Regions from separate parts of the Enterobacter sp. CP102 genome, predicted to be linked through region 2. Evidence: predicted binding sites of a transcription regulator. Region 2 holds the regulator's gene; each other region holds the start of a gene.
What was found. Region 2 encodes PurR, which represses purine synthesis genes. Its sites were predicted from a motif close to CANGCAAACGTTTGCNTG; they were not measured.
Positions count from the first base shown of each region.

Region 1: a site for PurR is predicted at 2,348-2,365, ahead of pyrD (quinone-dependent dihydroorotate dehydrogenase). Genes of this name have one in related genera too.
Region 3: a site for PurR is predicted at 2,328-2,345, ahead of purT (formate-dependent phosphoribosylglycinamide formyltransferase). Genes of this name have one in related genera too.

Region 1 is NZ_CP104014.1:1,628,669-1,632,899, forward strand. Features, by position in the region: gene ssuD (FMNH2-dependent alkanesulfonate monooxygenase) at 1-687, opposite strand, end outside; gene N1249_RS07540 (sulfonate ABC transporter substrate-binding protein) at 684-1,643, opposite strand; gene ssuE (NADPH-dependent FMN reductase) at 1,636-2,211, opposite strand; gene pyrD (quinone-dependent dihydroorotate dehydrogenase) at 2,460-3,470, shown strand; gene zapC (cell division protein ZapC) at 3,637-4,179, shown strand; gene N1249_RS07560 (YcbX family protein) at 4,176-4,231, opposite strand, start outside.
Region 2 is NZ_CP104014.1:1,999,774-2,004,004, reverse strand. Features, by position in the region: gene N1249_RS09420 (MFS transporter) at 1-1,127, opposite strand, end outside; gene N1249_RS09415 (YnhF family membrane protein) at 1,292-1,381, opposite strand; gene purR (HTH-type transcriptional repressor PurR) at 1,679-2,704, shown strand; gene punR (DNA-binding transcriptional activator PunR) at 2,721-3,632, opposite strand; gene punC (purine nucleoside transporter PunC) at 3,748-4,231, shown strand, end outside.
Region 3 is NZ_CP104014.1:2,803,905-2,808,135, reverse strand. Features, by position in the region: gene edd (phosphogluconate dehydratase) at 1-377, shown strand, start outside; gene kdgA (bifunctional 4-hydroxy-2-oxoglutarate aldolase/2-dehydro-3-deoxy-phosphogluconate aldolase) at 415-1,056, shown strand; gene purT (formate-dependent phosphoribosylglycinamide formyltransferase) at 1,116-2,294, opposite strand; gene ptrB (oligopeptidase B) at 2,493-4,231, shown strand, end outside.

The DNA.
Region 1 (4,231 bases), 370 kb from region 2:
ATGAAGGCGAATACCAAAACGCACTTTGCGACCATGAGCCGCCGCTTTGGCACGCACCTGGGCGATTTTTTCTTTCACCAGCTCAGGTGGCTCGCCCCAGGTCAGATAGAGATCAACCTGCTCAGCGGCCAGCTCCTGCGCCACATCGGATGAACCGCCAAAATAGAGCGGCGGGCGCGGCTGCTGCACCGGCGGGAAGTAGAGTTTCGCATCCCGAACGTGGACATGTTTGCCTTCATAGGTGACGGTATCCCCTTCCAGCAGGCGTCGCCATACGTGGGTAAATTCCGCCGAGGCTTCATAACGTTCAGTGTGATCCAGAAAAACGCCATCACCTGCCAGCTCCTGCGGATCGCTTCCGGTCACCAGGTTAAACAGAGCGCGTCCGTTAGAAAGCCTGTCCAGCGTGGCGGCCTGACGTGCTGCCACGGTAGGGGAGACCACGCTCGGACGCAGCGCGACCAGGAATTTCAAACGCTGAGTGACAGGGATCATCGACGCGGCCACCAGCCAGGCATCTTCACAGGAGCGTCCGGTAGGGATCAGTACGCCGGTAAAACCGATGCGGTCAGCTGCCTGGGCTATCTGCTGTAAATAGCCGTGATCGACCGGGCGGGAACCCTCTTCTGTACCAAGATAGTGTCCATCACCGTGGGTCGGTAAAAACCAGAAAAGATTCAGACTCATGATTTCGTTCCTTGTGCAGTAGGTTGCCAGATGCGTTCGCGGATATTCACCTGTTTTGGAACAAGGCGGTTTTGATAAAAGAGATCGGCGGTTTGTTGCTGGAGCGCCGCCACGTGTGCGTCGACAGGCTTAATGGTGGTGGGTGGACGGTGATCCAGATAGCTGGCAATCACCGGTTCAGGCAATCCCATGGTCTTGGCCAGCAATGTGATACTTTCCTGGCGCTGACTTTGGGTCAGAGCATCCGCCTGGGTAAAGGTGTCGAGAACACCCTGAATAAAGGCACCGTTCTTTTCCGCATACGGACGTGCGGCAAGATAGAACGATCCGGTCTGTTTCAGCGTGCTGCCATCTTTCAGCACCCGTACGCCGCCCTGAAGTAATGCCGCGGAGTAATAGGGATCCCAGATAGCCCATGCATCAACGTTGCCCTGCTGGAACGCTGCGCGGGCATCGGCAGGAGTCAGATAAACCGGTTGAATATCGGTGAATTTAAGCCCGGCCTCCTGCAATGCGCGCAGCAGCAGGTTGTGCGAGCTGGAACCTTTCTGGAACGCCACTTTATGACCTTTAAGTTCAGCAACGTTTTTAATGGCGCTATTTTCTGGTACCAGAATCACTTCCGCTTTTGGCTTGGGCGGCTCTACACCGACATACACCAGGTCCGCACCGGCAGCCTGCGCGAAAATAGGCGGAATATCTCCGGTACTGCCCAGATCGATACTGCCCACGTTAAGGGCTTCCAGCATCTGTGGCCCGGCCGGGAATTCCACCCAGGAGAAGGCTGTGTTCGGGAAACGTTTTTCCAGTAGCTGATGACTTTTCGCTAAAACCATACTGACGCTGCCTTTCTGATAACCAATACGCAGGCTCTCCGGTGCGGTTTCCGCAGAGTGCGCCAGTGCAGAGAGGCTCAGTAATCCAGCCAGCCCGATGCGGGTTAAGTGTTTAAACATGAGCAACTCCTTGCGGCTGGTTAAATGCAGGTACCTGAACGTCGCGGCGGTGCAGGGCCTGCCAGAAAGTTTCCAGCGCACTGTCCAGGCGGGTTTGCAGATTCGGCGTGAAGTGTGGTTTGTGTTGATAGTCGATAACCTGCGAATCATCAGCAAAGACGCCGTGCAGGATCTCCTGTGCTTTTAACGCACTTAGTACCGGTTTCAGGGCGTAATCCACCGCCAGCAAATGTGCAACCGTACCGCCCGTCGCCAGGGGCAGCACCACTTTGCCGTCCAGCGCGCGTTCAGGCAGCAGGTCGAGTAACGTTTTCAGGGCACCAGAAAAAGAGGCTTTATAAACAGGGGTTGCCACAATTAAGCCGTCTGCGCCTTTGAGCTGTTCGGTCAGGGTTTTGAGCGCCGGGCTGTCAAAGCGGGCGTAAAGCAGGTCTTCCGGGGCGAAGTTGTGCAGATTCCAGTGGCAGACTTCGATATCCAGGCTATTCAGCTTTTCGCGGGCATATTCCAGTAACGCGCTGGAACGAGAAGGGAAACGTGGACTTCCTGCCAGGGTAATGACGCGCATGTTTGCTCCTTATAACTAATTGTTTGCTTTTATCTAACATTCATAACAATTTTCAGGAGTGTGACACCGAGGGGTTATTCCACTAAATGATTTATCCGCAATTTAAATGCCGTAAACTGCATAAGAAGTGTGCTGTGAGGGAAACGATTGCGTTTTGCGCGATTTTTTTGCCGCAGGTCAATTCCCTTTCCGGGCAGGATCGCACATAATCCCCTCCCGGTTTGCACACCGGGAATCCAGGAGAGTTCATGTACTACCCCTTCGTTCGTAAAGCCCTTTTCCAGCTCGATCCTGAGCGCGCTCATGAATTTACATTCCAGCAATTACGCCGTATTACCGGTACGCCACTGGAAGCACTGGTGCGTCAGAACGTGCCGGAAAAACCTGTGCAGTGCATGGGACTGACCTTCAAGAACCCACTGGGCCTGGCGGCCGGGCTGGACAAAAATGGCGAGTGTATTGATGCCCTCGGTGCGATGGGATTTGGCTCCATCGAAATCGGGACGGTGACGCCGCGCCCGCAGCCGGGTAATGATAAGCCGCGCCTGTTCCGCCTGGTCGATGCCGAGGGGCTGATCAACCGTATGGGCTTTAACAACCTGGGTGTTGATCATCTGGTTGAGAACGTCAAAAAATCGCATTTTGACGGTGTATTAGGCATCAATATTGGCAAAAATAAAGATACGCCAGTTGAACAAGGTAAAGATGACTATCTGATTTGTATGGAAAAAGTCTATGCCTACGCCGGTTATATCGCGGTGAACATTTCTTCACCAAATACACCGGGGCTGCGTTCTTTACAATATGGCGAAGCGCTTGATGATCTGCTCAGCGCCATTAAAAATAAGCAAAATGCGTTGCAGGCGATCCACCATAAATATGTTCCGGTCGCGGTTAAGATCGCTCCGGATCTTTCCGCCGAAGAATTGATCCAGGTGGCTGACAGTTTAGTTCGCCATAATATTGATGGTGTTATTGCAACCAATACCACGCTCGATCGTTCTCTGGTTCAGGGAATGAAAAACTGTGACGAAGCGGGTGGTTTAAGTGGCCGTCCGGTACAATTAAAAAGCACCGAAATTATTCGTGCCTTGTCAGCCGAATTAAATGGGCGTCTACCGATTATCGGTGTGGGCGGTATCGACTCTGTCATCGCCGCACGCGAGAAGATAGCGGCGGGTGCGACCATCGTACAAATTTATTCCGGCTTTATTTTTAAAGGCCCGCCGTTGATTAAAGAAATCGTTACTCACATCTAATCTTTTCTCCCTTATCAGACAACCAGGGCTTTATTTCCAGCCCTGGTTGTTTTATATTCCGTCATTGTTGCTTATTTAAACATTATGGTCTTTTATTATTGATGTTATAAACGAAGCCGCAATCAGGACATTTTTAGAACAGGGCGTTTGGGGACGGGAGAGAAAAATGCGAATTAAACCTGACGATAACTGGCGCTGGTATTTTTGCGATGAGCATGACCGCATGATGCTCGATTTAGCCAATGGTATGTTGTTTCGTTCGCGTTTTGCCCGCCGAATGCTGACCCCTGATGCTTTCGCGCCGTCAGGCTTTTGCGTTGACGATGCCGCACTTTATTTCTCGTTTGAAGAGAAATGCCGCGACCTGGAACTCTCTAAAGAGCAGCGTGCTGAGCTGGTATTAAACGCGCTGGTCGCAATCCGTTTTCTCAAACCGCAGATGCCAAAAAGCTGGCATTTTCAGGCTCATGGTATGAGCTGGGAGCCGGTCACCGGGGACGCCGCCAGCGTCAATCTGAGTGATACCGCCGAAGAGGTGAGTTTGCTGGTGGTCGAGCCTGGCGAAAATGCCGCGCTCTGTTTACTGGCACAACCCGGCGTGACTATCGCCGGGCGGGTGATGCAATTGGGTGACGCAATTAAAGTGATGAACGACAGGCTGAAACCGCAACTGCGTGTTGATACCTTCAGCCTCGAGCAGGCCGTTTAAGCTTCCAGCTGTATTGATGTTTTCGGAATACAGCTGCAACACAAGATAGTGC
Region 2 (4,231 bases):
GACATCAATACCAGCAGTAACCCCAGAGCGGCAATAATCGCTCCCATCACCGGCACAAAGCTGTACCCCAGGCCACCCGAAATCACTGCACCGCCAGCCGCTGCACCCAACGCATTACCCAGGTTAAACGCACCAATATTCACGGATGAAGAGAGTCCAGGTGCCTCATGAGCCACACGCATGACACGCATCTGCAACGGTGGAACCACGGCAAAGGTTGCTGCACCCCATACCACCATCGCAATGGCCGCGCCAAACTCGTTACGCGCCAGCCACGGAATGGCCACCATGATGACAATCAGCAGCGTTAAGAAGCCTTTCAGCGTGCCGCTCACGGAACGATCTGCCAGCTTGCCGCCCAGATAGTTACCAATAGAGAACCCTACGCCAATCAGCACCAGCATCGCGGTAATAAAGACCGGCGTGGCATGAGTAATATCGTGCAGCACGGGCGAAATATAGGTATAGAGCGTAAACATCGCCCCTGCCCCCAGTACCGTGGTCAGAAGCGCAGACAACACCTGAGGACGCACCAGCACGGACAGCTCTTTGCGTACATCCGGGCGTTCACCAGCGCTGCCTTTTGGCAACGAGAAGAACAGTGCGACCATCGCAATCACACCCAGTGCAGCGGTTGCCAGGAACGACATACGCCAGCCGATGGCTTCACCCAGCCACGTGGCCGCAGGGACACCGCCGATATTGGCGATGGTCAGGCCCATGAACATGGTTGCCACGGCGCTGGCCTGCTTATGTTTAGGCACCACGCTTGCGGCAACCACCGAACCCAGTCCGAAGAAAGCACCGTGGTTAAGGCTGGTCAGGATACGTGACAGCATCAGCGTGGTGTAATCCGGTGAAAGCGCAGAAAGCACATTCCCCAGCGTAAAAATGGCCATCAGGAAAATCAGCGCATTACGGCGCGCACGGTGTGAAAGCAGCAGCGTCATTAACGGTGCCCCTACCATCACACCAATTGCGTAGGCGCTAATCAACATACCGGCCGCAGGGATAGAGACGTCCACACCCCGGGCGATAACAGGCAATAACCCCATCGGGGAAAATTCGGTGGTGCCAATCCCAAAAGCGCCAATCGCCAGGGCCAGCAGTGGAAAATTGATTTTCATGAGTCAACTCCGGATGCCGTGTCGTACCGCGACACAGAACAAAGAAGTCAAAAGCATGACACCAATCACAAAAAATGAGAAGTTAACAATTTGGCAAAAGATTTTTGCCGGAGAAGTAACAATCGGGGAAAATCCGGAGGGAGAGCGTTCTCCCCCCGTTTGAATCAGTGCAATACAGCCGTCAGACCCGCGGCAACAATCAGAGCCAGCACGATAACGGTGGTCGTCAGCGAAAACTTAAGATCGGTACTCATCAATTTTTCTCCTTTTAATCACCTTACGAAAAGTGAGCTTGCTCATTTTTACACAGTTTACGTCAAAAATCTTCCTGGATTTAAACTGATATCCACTTTTGCTCTTCCCCTTTTCATCAAGATAGGACAAAATTCCACGCTAAATTTATTAGCGTACCGGCCATTGACCCCCTCCTGACGTCCTGTGTCGTTTTCCCGGCGTGTCGCAATTCCAGATTGCGTGATAAGGGTGAGAGAAGGCAAACGTTTACCTTCAAGTTTTTCAGGAGCTTAGGATATGGTCTGGAGTGACATTTAATGGCAACAATTAAAGACGTGGCAAAACGCGCAAACGTTTCCACTACAACCGTATCACATGTAATTAACAAAACCCGTTTTGTAGCGGAAGAGACGCGTAATGCCGTCTGGGCGGCGATCAAAGAACTGCACTATTCGCCAAGTGCGGTCGCGCGTAGTCTGAAAGTTAATCACACCAAATCCATTGGTTTGCTGGCCACCAGCAGTGAAGCTGCGTATTTCGCAGAGATCATCGAAGCGGTCGAGAAAAACTGCTTCCAGAAAGGCTATACCCTGATCCTGGGTAACGCGTGGAACAACCTTGAGAAACAGCGCGCGTACCTGTCGATGATGGCGCAAAAACGCGTGGATGGCCTGCTGGTCATGTGTTCTGAATACCCGGAATCTGTGCTCTCGATGCTGGAAGAGTATCGGCACATCCCGATGGTGGTGATGGACTGGGGTGAAGCGCGCGCCGATTTTACCGATTCCGTTATCGATAACGCCTTCGAAGGCGGCTACATGGCCGGTCGTTATCTGGTGGAACGCGGTCACCGCGAGATCGGCGTGATCCCGGGCCCGCTGGAGCGTAACACCGGTGCAGGCCGTCTGGCCGGGTTTATGAAAGCCATGGAAGAAGCGCTGATCACCGTACCGGAAAACTGGATTGTTCAGGGTGACTTTGAGCCTGAATCCGGTTATCGCGCGATGCAGCAGATTGTCTCCCAGCCGCATCGTCCGACTGCCGTCTTCTGCGGCGGCGATATTATGGCAATGGGTGCGCTTTGTGCTGCCGATGAGCTGGGTCTGCGCGTACCGCAGGATATTTCTGTGATCGGGTATGACAACGTGCGCAACGCGCGTTTCTTCACTCCGGCGCTGACCACCATTCACCAGCCGAAAGATTCTCTGGGTGAAACTGCCTTCAATATGCTGATGGACAGGATCGTTAACAAACGTGAAGAGTCACAGTCAATTGAAGTCCACCCGCGTCTTATTGAGCGTCGCTCCGTTGCGGATGGTCCTTTCCGCGACTACCGCCGTTAATCGTGTACGGAGCCAGTTAATCTGGCTCCCGTAACCACTCCCTGTTCAGCGTTTCACTGTCTCCCAGATAATCCAGCAGCCACGCCATCGCGGGCGATACATCGCTTTGCTGCCAGGTCAGACAACATGCCGCGTCCGGGAACGGGTTTTCCAGCTCAAGAGCAACCCACTCTCCGGCATCGATTCGTGGTCTGGCAAAATGGACCGGCACCATCGCCACACATAACCCGGCAGTGAGGCAGGTCGCGGACGACTCCCAGTCTGGCGCAATCACCCGCCGCTGGTTATCCAGCAGCCAGGTTACACGCTTGGGTAGCGAGCGTGACGTATCTTCCAGCACCAGCGAGGGCCAGTTACGCAAGGTATCGTCACTTAACGGTCCCGGCATTGCCGCCAGCGGGTGATCGCTTGCCACCACGCATTTCCAGCTTAACATTCCCATATCGCGAAATGCGTAACGTCCCCCTACGGGTATGGCCTGTGTTGCGCCGATCGCCATCTCTGCCCTGCCGTCTGCCAGTGCATCCCAGACACCGTTAAAGACTTCCTGGGATACCCGCAGCTCGACATCGGAGAAGTGGCGATAAAAATCGACAATCATCTGCCGGGTACGTTCGGGTTTGACGATGTTATCCACTGCAATAGACAGATGCCCTCGCCAGCCGTTTGCAATCTGCTGACACTGTTCACGGGTGATCTGCATTTTTTTGATAACAGAACGCCCTTCTTTCAAAAACCACGCCCCGGCAGGCGTTAACTCCACGTCGCGATGGCGGCGTTCAAACAGCGGAACCGCCAGCCATTCCTCAAGCTGACGCACCGTGTAGCTGATGGCCGAGGGGACGCGGTGGAGTTCCTGCGCGGCTCCGCTGAAGCTGCCATTACGGGCGACAGCATCCACAACTTCAAGAGAATAATCTGACCACATTTTCTGCCTGCAAAAAATTTGAATGCACCCGCCAAATATTAGCGTTTCACAAGCTGCTTTGCACTCCCTACACTCTGCGCCAACGTACACCTGCCTCCTTAAGGAGAATAAAACAATGCAACCCAGGAAAGGTTTTTTAGTCTGGCTCGGCGGCTTAAGCGTGCTGGGCTTTTTAGCTACCGATATGTACTTACCCGCATTCGCCGCCATGCAGGAAGATTTGCAAACGCCTGCCGCAGCCATCAGCGCCAGCCTGAGTTTGTTCCTCGCCGGGTTTGCCTTTGCGCAGCTGCTGTGGGGACCGCTCTCTGATCGTTTTGGTCGTAAACCGGTGCTGTTACTGGGCCTGGCCATTTTTGCCGTGGGCTGCCTTGGGATGCTGTGGGTACGCGACGCGACCTGGCTACTGGTGCTGCGTTTTGTTCAGGCCGTCGGCGTTTGTGCCGCAGCGGTCACCTGGCAGGCGCTGGTGACGGATTACTATCCGGCCTCACGGACTAACCGGATTTTTGCCACCATTATGCCGCTGGTTGGCCTTTCCCCTGCGCTGGCTCCCTTGCTGGGCAGCTGGATCCTGGCGCACTTCGACTGGCAGGCGA
Region 3 (4,231 bases), 800 kb from region 2:
CAAAAGCGAACGGGATGCCAGAATTACATAAACTTATGCCACCACTTGGTGTATTATTGGACCGCCGTTTCAAAATTGCGTTGGTTACCGATGGACGCCTCTCTGGTGCATCAGGTAAAGTGCCTTCTGCAATCCACGTGACGCCCGAAGCATACGATGGTGGGCTGCTGGCGAAAGTCCGTGACGGCGATATGATTCGCGTCAATGGCCAGACAGGCGAGTTAACCCTTCTGGTGGATGAAGCTGAACTTGCTGCCCGTAAACCGCATATTCCTGACCTGAGCGCATCGCGCGTGGGAACCGGACGCGAAATGTTCAGCGCGCTGCGCGAGAAACTCTCCGGCGCGGAACAGGGTGCGACCTGTATTACGTTTTAAGACGACCTGAATTATCGATCTGGCGAGAGAAACTCTGATGAAAAACTGGAAAACAAGTGCAGAAGCAATCCTGAAAACTGGCCCTGTCGTGCCGGTAATCGTGGTGAATAAGCTGGAACACGCCGTACCTATGGCAAAAGCGCTGGTTGCTGGCGGTGTTCGCGTGCTGGAAGTGACCCTGCGTACTGCCTGTGCAATGGACGCGATCCGTGCGATCGCCAAAGAAGTACCGGAAGCGATTATCGGTGCGGGCACGGTTCTGAACCCACAACAGCTGGCTGACGTGACTGAAGCTGGCGCACAGTTCGCTATCAGTCCGGGCCTGACTGAGCCACTGCTGAAAGCCGCAACCGAAGGCACTATTCCGCTGATCCCGGGTATCAGCACCGTTTCTGAACTGATGCTGGGTATGGACTATGGTCTGAAAGAGTTCAAATTCTTCCCGGCTGAAGCTAACGGCGGCACCAAAGCGTTGCAGGCAATTGCTGGCCCATTCTCTCAGGTTCGTTTCTGCCCGACTGGCGGCATTTCTCCGGCGAACTACCGTGACTACCTGGCGCTGAAAAGCGTACTGTGCATCGGCGGTTCATGGCTGGTTCCTGCGGATGCGCTGGAAGCGGGCGACTGGGATCGCATCACTAAACTGGCTCGCGAAGCGGTTGAAGGCGCGAAACAGTAAGTTTGCTAGCCGGGTGACCCGGCCTGCGAAATAAAAAACGGGCCTTTTGGCCCGTTTTTTTATCCTGCGACGATAACATTCGCCGCGGCTGTTTTGGCTCTTGCCACGGCATCGTCCACGTTATCACCGGTGGCTAATGCCACGCCAAGACGGCGCGTGCCGTCGATTTCCGGCTTGCCAAACAGACGTACCTGCAACCCTGCGCCGACGGCACTGTCAACGTTATCAAACGTTACGTTCTGGCTGGTCAACTGCGGCAGGATCACCGCCGACGCTGCCGGACCGTACTGACGAATGCCGCCAACAGGCAGGCCAAGGAATGCACGGACGTGCAGGGCGAACTCAGAGAGATCCTGTGAAATCAGCGTCACCATCCCGGTATCGTGCGGGCGAGGGGAGACTTCGCTGAACACCACTTCGTCGCCACAAACAAACAGCTCAACGCCGAACAGACCATAACCGCCCAGAGCCAGAACCACTTTGCGGGCTATCTCCTGCGCGCGCTCCAGCGCCAGGGCGCTCATCTGCTGAGGCTGCCAGGATTCACGATAATCGCCATCTTCCTGACGGTGGCCGATTGCTTCGCAGAAATGCACACCGTCCACGGCGCTGACGGTCAGCAGGGTGATTTCGAAATCAAACTTCACCACGCCTTCAACAATTACGCGTCCGGCGCCTGCGCGGCCACCCTGTTGCGCATAATCCCAGGCCTTATCCAGCGTGGCGCTGTCGCGGATAAAGCTTTGTCCTTTACCGGAAGAACTCATCACAGGCTTAATGATGCACGGGTAGCCAATCTCTTCCACGGCACTGATAAAGGTCTCTTTGCTGTCGGCAAAACGGTAGCTGGAGGTTGGCAGGGCCAGCTCTTCTGCCGCCAGGCGGCGAATGCCTTCGCGATTCATGGTGAGCTTTGCCGCTTTCGCACAAGGCACAACGCGCTGGCCTTCCTGCTCAAGCGCAATCAACGTATCGGTGGCAATGGCTTCGATTTCAGGCACCACAAAATCCGGTTTTTCTTGTGCAATCAGCGCACGCAGAGCATCGCCATCCAGCATGTTTATGACATGTGAGCGATGGGCAACATGCATGGCAGGCGCATCGGCATAACGGTCGACCGCAATCACTTCCACGCCTAAACGCTGGCACTCAATGGCGACTTCTTTACCCAGTTCACCTGAGCCCAGCAGCATTACGCGAGTGGCTGACGGACGCAGCGCGGTTCCTAAACGAGTCATAATAATCCCCCTGAAAAAGTTGCGGGCAGTATAAACGAAAACGTTTGCGTCTGTCTTGTCTCTGGCCTGATGAGGTGGGTAAGAAATTGCGCTTTCCGATTTCAGGGCTAAGTGATGGGGCCAACGGCGATGTTTCGCTTGCATCGTGCGTGTGTTTTGCCAACCTTATAGGGTGTAAAACCAAAACGAATAAATAACATGTCACCAAAAGCCCGACGCGAGCCTCACGCCATTACCACGCATGGCGATACACGCATAGACAACTATTACTGGCTGCGGGACGATTCGCGTTCCCGGCCGGAGGTTCTCGACTATCTTCACCAGGAAAATGACTATGGCCGCAAGGTTATGGCCAGTCAGCAGGCGCTTCAGGACCGGTTATTAGCCGAAATGGTGGAGCGAATCCCGCAGCGCGATATCTCCGCCCCCTGGACCAAAAATGGCTATCGCTATCGCCATATCTACGAACCCGGCAACGAATACCCGGTGTATCAACGCCAGTCTGCCCTGAGCGCGGAATGGGATGACTGGGAAATCCTGCTGGATGCCAACCAGCGCGCAGCCCACAGCGAATTCTATACTCTGGGCGGCATGTCCATCTCCCCGGATAACGCCATTATGGCGCTGGCCGAGGATTATCTTTCGCGTCGGCAGTACGGCCTGCGTTTTCGCAATCTTGAAAGCGGAAACTGGTATCCCGAAATGCTCGATAACGTGTCACCGGATTTTGTCTGGGCCAATGATTCCGAAACGGTCTACTACGTGAAAAAACACGCGGTGACATTGCTGCCTTACCAGGTCTGGCGCCATACCGTTGGGACATCCGCCGCTCAGGATGAGCTGGTGTATGAAGAAAAAGACGAAACCTTTTACGTCAGCCTGAGTAAAACCACGTCCCGCCATTATGTTGTTATCTCCCTTGCCAGTGCGACCACCTCAGAAGTGCTGCTGCTGGATGCTGAGCTTCCTGACGCGCAGCCTTTGTGCTTTCTGCCGCGTCGTAAAGATCATGAGTACAGCCTGGATCACTACCAGCACAGCTTTTACCTGCGCTCAAACCGCGAGGGTAAAAACTTCGGCCTTTATAAAACCAAAGTGCGCGACGAGCGGAAATGGGAGGTGTTAATACCTGCCCGCGAACAGGTGATGCTGGAAGGTTTTACGCTGTTCACTGACTGGCTGGTAGTGGAAGAACGCCAGCGCGGTCTGACCAGCCTGCGGCAGATCAATCGTAAAACGCGGGAAGTGGTGGGGATTGCCTTTGATGATCCGGCCTATGTAACGTGGATTGGCTTCAACCCGGAACCGGAATCGTCTCGTCTGCGCTACGGCTACTCGTCAATGACTACGCCGGACACGCTGTTTGAGCTGGATATGGACACCGGGCAACGTCAGGTGCTGAAACAGGCTGCGGTTGCGGGTTTTGAGTCGGAAAACTATCGCAGTGAACACCTGTGGGTGAAAGCCCGGGATGGCGTGGAAGTGCCGGTATCGCTGGTGTATCGGCCGGAACATTTTCGTAAGGGCAAAAATCCATTGCTGGTTTACGGTTACGGCTCGTATGGCGCCAGCATGGATGCCGATTTTAGCAGTAGCAGGCTGAGCCTCCTCGATCGTGGTTTTGTTTTTGCAATCGCCCATGTGCGTGGCGGCAGTGAGCTGGGCCATCACTGGTACGAAGAGGGGAAATTCCTCAGGAAGAAAAACACCTTCAATGACTATCTTGATGTCTGCGATGCGCTAATAGAGCAGGGCTATGGCGATCCGGGGCTCTGTTTCGGTATGGGGGGCAGTGCCGGGGGAATGCTGATGGGGGCGGTGATTAACGCACGACCCGAGCGTTTTAAGGGCATTGTTGCCCAGGTGCCGTTTGTTGATGTCCTAACCACGATGCTGGATGAGTCCATCCCGCTGACCACCGGCGAGTTTGAGGAGTG